Regions from separate parts of the Kribbella sp. NPDC004138 genome, predicted to be linked through region 3. Evidence: riboswitches for the same ligand, from Rfam matches in the RefSeq annotation. Region 3 holds a riboswitch; each other region holds the start of a gene.
What was found. A riboswitch is a leader RNA that binds a small molecule or an ion and turns the genes downstream of it on or off. The one in region 3 is predicted to bind ZMP and ZTP.
Positions count from the first base shown of each region.

Region 1: another riboswitch for ZMP and ZTP. It lies ahead of ACWEOO_RS11735 (5-aminoimidazole-4-carboxamide ribonucleotide transformylase); the one in region 3 lies ahead of ACWEOO_RS20730 (glycine hydroxymethyltransferase).
Region 2: another riboswitch for ZMP and ZTP. It lies ahead of ACWEOO_RS06080 (bifunctional 5,10-methylenetetrahydrofolate dehydrogenase/5,10-methenyltetrahydrofolate cyclohydrolase); the one in region 3 lies ahead of ACWEOO_RS20730 (glycine hydroxymethyltransferase).

Region 1 covers NZ_JBSGFZ010000007.1:112,395-115,657, reverse strand. The annotation lists gene ACWEOO_RS11745 (CHAP domain-containing protein) at 246-770, shown strand; gene ACWEOO_RS11740 (class I SAM-dependent methyltransferase) at 855-1,574, shown strand; ZMP/ZTP riboswitch at 1,577-1,653, shown strand; gene ACWEOO_RS11735 (5-aminoimidazole-4-carboxamide ribonucleotide transformylase) at 1,672-2,550, shown strand; gene ACWEOO_RS11730 (MMPL family transporter) at 2,551-3,263, opposite strand, start outside.
Region 2 covers NZ_JBSGFZ010000003.1:397,902-401,164, reverse strand. The annotation lists gene prcA (proteasome subunit alpha) at 27-869, shown strand; gene ACWEOO_RS06090 (NUDIX hydrolase) at 905-1,501, shown strand; gene ACWEOO_RS06085 (nitroreductase family deazaflavin-dependent oxidoreductase) at 1,521-1,940, shown strand; ZMP/ZTP riboswitch at 1,956-2,040, shown strand; gene ACWEOO_RS06080 (bifunctional 5,10-methylenetetrahydrofolate dehydrogenase/5,10-methenyltetrahydrofolate cyclohydrolase) at 2,061-2,912, shown strand; gene ACWEOO_RS06075 (phytanoyl-CoA dioxygenase family protein) at 2,909-3,263, opposite strand, start outside.
Region 3 covers NZ_JBSGFZ010000014.1:60,517-63,779, reverse strand. The annotation lists gene ACWEOO_RS20735 (acyl-CoA dehydrogenase family protein) at 1-1,407, shown strand, start outside; ZMP/ZTP riboswitch at 1,489-1,569, shown strand; gene ACWEOO_RS20730 (glycine hydroxymethyltransferase) at 1,598-3,046, shown strand; gene ACWEOO_RS20725 (DHA2 family efflux MFS transporter permease subunit) at 3,097-3,263, opposite strand, start outside.

The DNA of each region.
Region 1 (3,263 bases), on a different contig from region 3:
TGGTCGCGTCAGTCGGCGCGCCGCACAAGTACGAGGAGAATCGATCGCATGTAGGCATTATTCGCCGACAACCGGCGAGCGGGTCAAGTTGGGCTCGCTCGTATCTCAATATCTGGGACAAGCGTCTTACGATCAGCGTGTCGGTAACTTGATGCCACCGCAATGGCTCTGTGAGGTTAATCAGTCACATACTGGGGTCGCGCGCTCGAAGGTTTCCACCGCCCCCTCTCCCGATCGGAGTGACCATGCGCCTCTCGGTACGAATCCTCGTGGCGGCCGTTGCCGTCGCCCTCTGCGGATCGCTGTCACTGACCGCCGCCGCGGCCGACACCCGGACGACCATCGTCAACGCGGCCAACGGCGAGGTGGGCCAGCAGGAGACACCGCCCGGCAGCAACTGCAACCCGTACGGACCGTGCGAGGCGTGGTGCGCGCACTTCGCCACCTGGACCTGGCGGCAGGCCGGCATCCAGATCCCCAACTACGGCTTCACCGGCGACATCTACACCTGGGGCCAGGGCAAGGGCCGCACGCACGACGGCGACACCGGCATGCAGCCCGGTGACATCGTGCTCTACGGCACCAGCCCGGATGACACCGACACCAGCGTGCACACCGGCGTGGTCGTTGCCGTCGGCACCGACGGCAGGATCACCACGGTCGAGGGCAACTCGGGCAACGAGGTGCGCAAGCACGGGCCGTTCGACCCGCAGCACGCCGGGAACGCCGGCCGTCCCGCCGACATCTACGCCTGGGTCTCCGCGGTCTGATCCCCTGATCGAGCCGGTGCGGCACTCGTCCCCCGCACCGGCTCCCCAACTGCCTGGTCCGGGGGAGGACCTAGCATGCGAAAGGTGACTGACGATCCGTACGGCGACGAGCAGCTGGTGCATCTGTACGACCTGGACAACCCGCCGGGCGACGACCACGCCTACTACCGGTCACTGGCCGAGGGCACGACGAAGGTCATCGACTTCGGCTGCGGCACCGGTCTCCTCACCCGTTCCCTCGTTGCACCGGGCCGGGCGGTGATCGGCATCGACCCGAGCCCGACGATGCTCGGCTACGCACGCCGCCAGCCGGGCGCCCAGGCGGTCACCTGGATCGACGGCGACCATCACGTGGTCGAGCCGAGCGGCGATGCGGATCTCGTGGTCAGCAGCGGCAACACGATGATGCACGTCGCGGAACACCAGGCGTCGGTGACAGCGCTCGCCGCCGCGCTGCGTCCCGGTGGGATGTTCGCGTTCGAGTCGCGCAACCCGGCCGCCCGCGCGTGGGAGCAGTGGACGAGCGACGCGACGTACGGCGAGCGCGACACCGCGGCCGGGCATCTGAAGGAGTGGCTCGAGCTGATCGAGATCGCCGGCGGGCGCGTGGTGTTCGATGCCCACAACGTCTTCCCGGACGGCCACGACGCGGTCTACCGCAACGTCTTGTACTTCCGGACGGCCGAGGAGATCACGGCCGATCTGCGGCAGGCCGGGTTCACCGACGTGACGATCGAGAGCGGGTGGCACGGGCAGCCGCTGACCGCGGACGCGCCGATGCTCGTCGTCCGCGCCACGAAGTAGTCTGGGCCCACCGCGACTGGCGAGGGTGGATCACCACCAGGGAGCGAACTACAGGGCGTCGTCCGCCTGGGCGCCTCCGATCGACTCGGAGGTCCCGATGCGCCTGCGGTACGGAACGAATCCTCATCAGACGGCCGCTGTCGAGCACCCGCCGTTCACGGTGGTCGCGGGCGAACCGTCGTACATCAACATCCTCGACGCCCTGACCGGATGGCAGTTGGTGCGCGACGCCGCGCGGACGCTCGGGAGGCCGGCAGCGGCGTCGTACAAGCACGTCTCCCCCGCCGGCGCGGCACTCGGCGAGACCGTGGCGGCGGCGTACACCCGCGCCCGGGACGCCGATCCGAAGTCGTCGTACGGCGACTTCGTGGCGGTCTCGCACCCGGTCGACCTGGAGCTGGCCGGCGTGCTGAAGCGGGTCGTCTCGGACGGGATCATCGCGCCCGGGTACGACGAGGGCGTCGTCGAGATCCTGGCCGCGAAGAAGCGCGGAACCTACCTGGTGCTCGAGGTCGACCCGGAGTTCGAGCCGCCGGCCGAGGAGGTACGCGAGATCTTCGGCGCGCGGCTGACGCAGGAGCGCGACGCGCTGCCGATGCCGCGCGACCTCCCCGACGATGCCGTGCTCGGCCTGATCGTCGCCCGCTACACCCAGTCGAACACCGTGGTGATGGTGAAGGACGCGGTGGCGATCGGCATCGGCGCCGGCCAGCAGTCCCGCGTCGACTGCACCCGCCTGGCCGGTGAGAAGGCCGCGCTGTGGTGGTCACGCCGCTCGGACGAGCCCCTCACCGGCGTCACGATGGTGTCCGACGGCGTACTCCCCTTCAGCGACAACGTCGACGAGGCGCAGCGGTACGGCGTCACGCACATCGTGGAGCCCGGCGGGTCGATCCGGTCCGGCGAAGTCGCCGCGGCGTGCGCCGAGCGAGGCATCCGCCGGACCGTGACCGGTGTCCGGCTGTTCCGGCACTGATCAGGGAGCCGAGCCCACCTTCTCCCGTGGCGCCGGGGGCGCCGGCGGCGATCCGCCCTCGAGTTGGATGTCGGGCACGATCCGGTCCAGCCAGCGCGGCAGCCACCAGGCGCGCGGGCCGAGCAGCGTCATCACGGACGGGACCAGGATCATCCTGACGATGCTGGCGTCGATCAGCACGGCCACGGCCATGCCGACCGCCAGCATCTTCACCGTCGGGTCGTCGTCCTGGACGAAGCTCAGGAAGACCACGATCATGATCGCGGCCGCCGTGGTGATCACCCGCGCGGTCGCGCCGATCCCGATCGCGACCGCGCGGTGGCTGTCCCCGGTCGCGATCCAGGCCTCGTGCACCCGGGACAGCAGGAACACCTCGTAGTCCATCGAGAGCCCGAACACGATCGCGAACATCAGCATCGGCACGAACGACGGGATCGGCACCTTCTCGTCGATCCCGACCAGCGACGATCCCCAGCCCCACTGGAAGACCGCGACGATCACGCCGTACGCGGCCCCGACCGACAACAGGTTGAGAACCGCGGCCTTCACGCCGATCAGCAGCGAGCGGAACGCCACCGTCAGCAGCACGAACGCGAGCAGCACCACAGCCCCGATCAGCCACGGCATCCGGCTGCCCACCTTCTCGGTGAAGTCGACGTACCCGGCGGTGGTGCCGACGACGTACGTCGGTTCCTTCTGGCCGGGCAGCACGT
Region 2 (3,263 bases), on a different contig from region 3:
ATCGACTGACGAGGACGACACCTTCGATGAGCGTTCCCTTCTACGTCTCGCCCGAGCAGCTGATGCGGGACCGGGCGGACTTCGCCCGCAAAGGCATCGCCAAGGGCCGCAGCGCGATCGCGCTGCAATATGCCGACGGCATCCTGTTCGTCGCGGAGAACCGCTCGCCCGCACTGCACAAGGTCGCGGAGATCTACGACCGGATGGCGTTCGCCGCCGTCGGGCGGTACAACGAGTTCGAGAACCTACGGATCGCCGGCGTCCGGCTCGCCGACATGCGCGGGTACTCCTACGACCGCCGCGACGTCACCGGCCGGGCGCTGGCCAACGCCTACGCGCAGACCCTCGGCGCGATCTTCTCCTCCGGCGGTGAGAAGCCGCTCGAGGTCGAGATCCTGGTCGCCGAGATCGGCGCGAGCCCGGCCGAGGACCAGATCTACCGGCTGACCTACGACGGCTCGATCGCCGACGTCCGGGGGTACGCCGTGATGGGCGGCCCGGCCGAGCAGGTCGCGGACTACATCGGCGAGCACTACAGCGAGGGCATCTCGCTGGCCGGCGCGCTCCGGCTCGCTGTGGACGCGCTCGGCCACGACGGCACCGAGGTCCGGGAGCTGACGCCGGACCAGCTCGAGGTCGCGGTCCTGGACCGGACCCGGTCGCAGGTGCGCAAGTTCAAGCGGATGTCCGAGGAGACGCTCGCCGGCATCCTGAGCGAGTCCCGCCCGGCCGAGGCCCCCACGGAGCCGGCCGAGGAGGAGTCCGAGGCATCGGGCGAGTCGCCGGCGGACGAGGCTCCGGTGGCCCCGTCCGAGGACGACGCGCCGGTCGCGCCGCCGGAGGATCCCGACACCGACCGTCCGCTGTGACGGACCGGCACGAGAGCTCAGCCGCTACCGAGGAGGTGGCGGCTGAGCAGTTCTCGGGCCAGTTGGATGTCGCTCGGGTCGGGGATCCGGAGCCGTGGGAGCTGCTGGGGGAGGAGCCCGGCTTCCACCGGTTCCTGACGGTGAACCTGCGCCGCTACCGGATGCCGGACGGCCGCGAGGTCGACTGGGACGTGTTCGGCCCGAAGTCCGCGGCCGGGATCACGTCCGGCGTGACGGTGCTGCCGTTGACCCCCGAGGGCCGGATCGTGACGGTGCGGATGTTCCGGGCCGGTCCGGACCGGGTCGTCACCAACCTGCCGGGCGGCTATGTCGAGCCAGGCGAAGAGCCCGCGCTCGCCGGCGCCCGGGAGCTCGAGGAGGAGACCGGCTACCTCTGTGAGTCGCTCGACATCGTCGGCTGGCAGTGGTCGTCGGCGTCCTCGACGTACCGCAAGTACGTCGGGATCGCGCGCGGCTGCCGCCCGGACGGGAAGCAGCAGCTGGACGAGACCGAGGACTGTGTCCCGGTCGAGCTGACCGTCGACGCGTTCCGCGCCGAGCTGCGCACTCCCGGTGCGATGACCGGAATCGACGCGGCCTATCTGGCGTTGGACCACGCAGGATTGCTTTGACACACTGCGGAGGATCGATATGAGCGACTGGAACGCGAACGTCATCGAGGAGTTCCGGGCGAACGAAGGCAAGGTCGGAGGCCAGTTCGAGGGTGCACCGATGGTGTTGCTGCACCACTACGGCCGCAAGAGCGGGCAGGAGTACGTCGCTCCGACGATGTATCTCGCCGACGAGACCGACCCGGACGTGATCTACGTCTTCGCCAGCAAGGGCGGCGCGCCCACCGACCCGGAGTGGTACCGCAACCTCGTCGCCGCCGGTAAGGGCACCGTCGAGATCGGCACCGAGAAGCACGACGTCACGGTCACCGACGTGACCGGCGCCGAGCGCGACCGCATCTACGCCGAGCAGGCGCGCCGCTACCCGGGCTTCGCCGATTACGAACGCCGGACCGCCGGTGTCCGGACCATCCCCGTCCTCGCGCTGAAGCGCGCGTAAGGGGCCGGTATCCTGGCGGCGGACCGCGACTGGCGCTGAGGTGGACGACCACCGGGGAACGGTCTGCCATCCGGCTTCGCCGCGCGCCTGGGCACCTTCTGCGACACAGGAGTGCTCCAGATGACCGCTGATCTCATGATCGGGACCGATCTCGCGGCCGAGATGGTCGCCAAGGCTGCCGAGCGCGCCCGCGCCCTGCAGGAGCAGTACGGCGTCCAGCCGTGCCTGGCGACTGTTCTGGTGGGTGACGACCCAGCCTCGGCGACGTACGTGCGGATGAAGCAGAACCGCTCGAAGAAGGCCGGGATCGCGTCGCGCAGCGTCGTACTGCCGGCCACGACGACCACCGCCGAACTCGTCGCGGAGATCACCAAGCTGTCCGGCGACCCGGCGGTGCACGGGATCCTGCTGCAGCACCCGGTGCCGGCGCAGATCGACGAGCGGGCCGCGTTCGAGGCGATCGACCCGGCGAAGGACGTCGACGGCGTGACCATGCGCTCGTTCGCGGCGATGGCGTTCAATGACACCAAGGACCCGAGGTTCCGGTCCGCGACGCCCGGCGGGATCATGCGACTGCTCGCGGCGTACGACGTGCCGCTCGAAGGGGCGCACGCGGTGGTGATCGGCCGCAGCCCGATCCTCGGCAAGCCGGCCGGCATGTTGCTGCTGGCATCGAATGCGACCGTCACGTACGCGCACTCCCGGACGCGCGACCTGCCGGAGCTGGTCCGGACCGCGGACGTCGTGATCGCCGCCGTCGGCAAGGCGAACTTCGTCCGCGGCGACTGGCTGAAGCCCGGCGCCGTGGTGGTCGACGCCGGATACAACGAGGGCAACGTCGGTGACGTGCACTTCGCGGAAGCGGCCGAGGTCGCCCGGCTGATCACGCCGGTCCCGGGCGGCGTCGGGCCGATGACGATCGCCCTCCTCCTGGAGCAAACCGTCGACGCCGCCGAGGCCCAGCTGCGTTAGCGGTCGCAGCCGCCGTCCTTGTCCGGGCGTGAGTGCGGCCGGGCGACGTCGTCGATGCCTTTGTAGGCGTACGGATCGGTCCCGGCGACCATGACGATGTCGCGGTAGTCGTGCTTGGCGACGTGAACGCCGTCCGGCGCGGAGTGCCAGGGGAGCAGCGACTCGGCGCTCATGTAGTGGTTGGCGAGCGCGCGGCGGAGTCCGCGCCGGCCGGTGTTCGGCAGTGATCGGTGCAAGAGGTATCCGTTGAAGATCACCGCCGAGCCGGCCGGCACCTCGACCGGTACGGCGTCGTCGTCGGAGTACGGGAAGTCGAATGCCTCCACCGTGCAGTCGAAGCGGAGATCGTCC
Region 3 (3,263 bases):
GGGAACCGGATCGACGAGGTCGAGTTCCACCCGTCGTGGCACTGGCTGATGGAGCAGGCGGTCGGGTTCGGGCTCCAGGCCGCGCCCTGGACGACCCAGCCGAGCGACCACCCGGCGCCGCATCTGACCCGCGCCGCCGGGTTCTACCTGTGGTCGCAGGTCGAGCCCGGGCACGGCTGCCCGATCTCGATGACGTACGCCGCGGTGCCGGCGCTGAGGGCGGACGAGCAGCTCGCCAAGGAATGGGTCCCACAGCTGGCGTCGACCCGGTACGACGTACGGCGGTTGCCGGTCGGGGCGAAGCGCGGCGTACTCGCCGGGATGGGGATGACCGAGAAGCAGGGCGGCTCCGACGTCCGGGCGAACCTCACCACCGCGACCCCCGCCGGGGACGTGTACCAGCTGAACGGGCACAAGTGGTTCTGCTCCGCGCCGCAGGTGGACCTCTTCCTGGTCCTGGCGCAGGCGCCGGACGGACTGAGCTGCTTCGTCGTACCGCGGGTTCTTGCCGACGGCAACCGGAACCCGTTCGCGCTGCAGCGGCTCAAGGACAAGCTCGGGAACCGGTCGAACGCGTCGTCGGAGGTCGAGTTCCACGGCACGATCGGGTACCGGCTGGGAGACGAGGGCGCCGGAGTGCGGACGATCATCGAGATGGTCGCGGCGACCCGGCTGGACTGTGTGCTGGGCTCCGCGGCCCTGCAGCGGCGGGCGCTGGTCGAGGCTGTTTGGCATACGCGGCACCGGAGCGCGTTCGGTGGGTTGCTGGCGGACAAGCCTGCCATGCAGAACGTGCTGGCGGATCTCGCGATCGAGTCCGAGGCAGCGACGGCCCTGGGGATGCGCCTGGCCGCCGCGGTGGACGCCGCGACCGCGGGCGACCCGCAGCAGGCGGCGTTTCGGCGGATTGCGTTACCTCTCGCGAAGTTCTGGGTGTGCAAGCGGACGCCGTTCATGGTGGCCGAGGCGCTGGAATGCCTCGGCGGGAACGGGTACGTCGAGGAGTCCGGGCTGCCGCTGCTCTACCGGGAGTCGCCGCTGAACTCGATCTGGGAGGGGTCGGGCAACGTCAACGCGCTCGACGTCCTGCGGGCGCTGCGCCGCCCGGAGTCGCTCGACGCGTGGCTGACGGAGATGGCTGCCGTTCAGGGTGCCGATCAGCGGCTGGACGCGGCGGCGAACGACGTACTGCAAGCGCTTGCTGACACCGAGAATGCCGAAGCAGGTGCCCGCCGACTGGCTGCGCGGATGGCCCTGTGCCTGCAGGCCTCGCTGCTGATCCGGAACTCGACCCCCACTGTCGCGGACGCCTTCGTCGCGTCCCGCCTGGCGAACGACTGGGGCGGTGTCTTCGGCACTCTCCCCCGCTCAACCCCCTTCCCCGCAATCATCGACCGCGCCCTCTGACACGTTGCGTCCGAAGAACCGGAGTGACGTCTCGCCAGTTCTTCGGACGTAAGCGACGACGGGGGCGGCGCGCGCGATAGGGTGAGGCGTCGCGACTGGCGCGCTAGGTGGAGAACCACCGGGGAGCGAAGAACGCGGGCACCGTGCGCCTGGGTGCCGGCGACCCACTGCAACCGCAGGAGAGACAACGATGACTCAACCCTTCGACGCCGCCGCCGCGTCGGCCGCGTACAACAACGCGCTGCAGGTGATCGCCGCGGTGGAGCCCACGATCGCCGGCGCGATCAAGGCCGAGCTGGCCGACCAGCGGTCCTCGCTGAAGCTGATCGCGAGTGAGAACTACGCCTCCCCCGCCACCTTGCTCACGATGGGCAACTGGCTGTCGGACAAGTACGCCGAGGGCACCATCGGGCACCGCTTCTACGCCGGCTGCCAGAACGTCGACACCGTCGAGCAGACCGCGGCCGACCACGCGCGGGCCCTGTTCGACGCTCCGCACGCCTACGTCCAGCCGCACTCCGGTATCGACGCGAACCTGGTCGCGTTCTGGGCGATCCTGGCCCAGCGGATCGAGTCCCCGGCGCTGGCCGAAGCGGGCGCGAAGCACGTCAACGACCTGACCGAACAGGACTGGACCAAGCTCCGCAAGGCGCTCGGCGACCAGAAGATGCTCGGCATGTCGCTGGACGCCGGCGGTCACCTGACGCACGGTTTCCGGCCGAACATCTCCGGCAAGATGTTCAACCAGCACTCCTACGGCACCGACCCGGCGACCGGGCTGCTCGACTACGACGACGTCGCCCGCAAGGCCCGCGAGTTCAAGCCGCTGATCCTGATCGCCGGCTACTCGGCGTACCCGCGCAAGGTGAACTTCGCGAAGATGCGCGAGATCGCCGACGAGGTCGGCGCGACTCTGATGGTCGACATGGCGCACTTCGCCGGCCTGGTCGCGGGCAAGGTCTTCACCGGCGACTTCGACCCGGTCCCGCACGCGCACGTCACGACGACCACGACGCACAAGTCGCTGCGCGGGCCGCGCGGCGGCATGGTCCTGTGCCAGCCGGAGTACGCCGAGTCCGTCGACCGCGGCTGCCCGATGGTCCTGGGCGGCCCGCTCAGCCAGACGATGGCCGCGAAGGCCGTCGCGCTGGCCGAGGCGCGGCAGCCCTCGTTCCAGGAGTACGCGCAGGCGGTCGCCGACAACGCGGTCACGCTTGCCGACGGCCTGATGAAGCGCGGCGTCAAGCTGGTGACGGACGGCACCGAGAACCACCTGGTCCTGCTCGACGTCTCGTCGTACGGCATCACCGGCCGGCAGGCCGAGTCGGCGCTGCTCGACGCGGGCATCGTCACCAACCGCAACGCCGTCCCGCGCGACCCGAACGGCGCCTGGTACACGTCGGGCGTCCGGATCGGTACGCCGGCGCTCACCACGCGCGGCTTCGGCGCCGACGAGTTCGACCGGGTCGCCGAGCTGATCGTCGACGTGCTCTCCGCGACCACGCCGACGACCACCTCCGCGGGCGCACCGTCCAAGGCGAAGTACGTGCTGGCCGACGGCGTCGCCGACAAGACCAAGGCCGCCTCGGCCGAGATGCTCGACAAGTTCCCGCTGTACCCGGGCCTCGTGCTCAACTGACACGCAAACCAGCGCCCGCTCCCCCGTGGAGCGGGCGCTGTGTCGTGTGATCAGGAGTCCTGCACACCCGTCAGCACGTCCGGCGAGGGCTTCGCGGCGCGCTTCGGCATCAGTACGGCCGCGAGGACCGCGCCGGTGACAGCGATGCCGGCGGACACCCACATCGTGGTGTTCAGGCTGGTCAGGAAGGCGTCGCGCACGCTGTTCGCAAGATCGG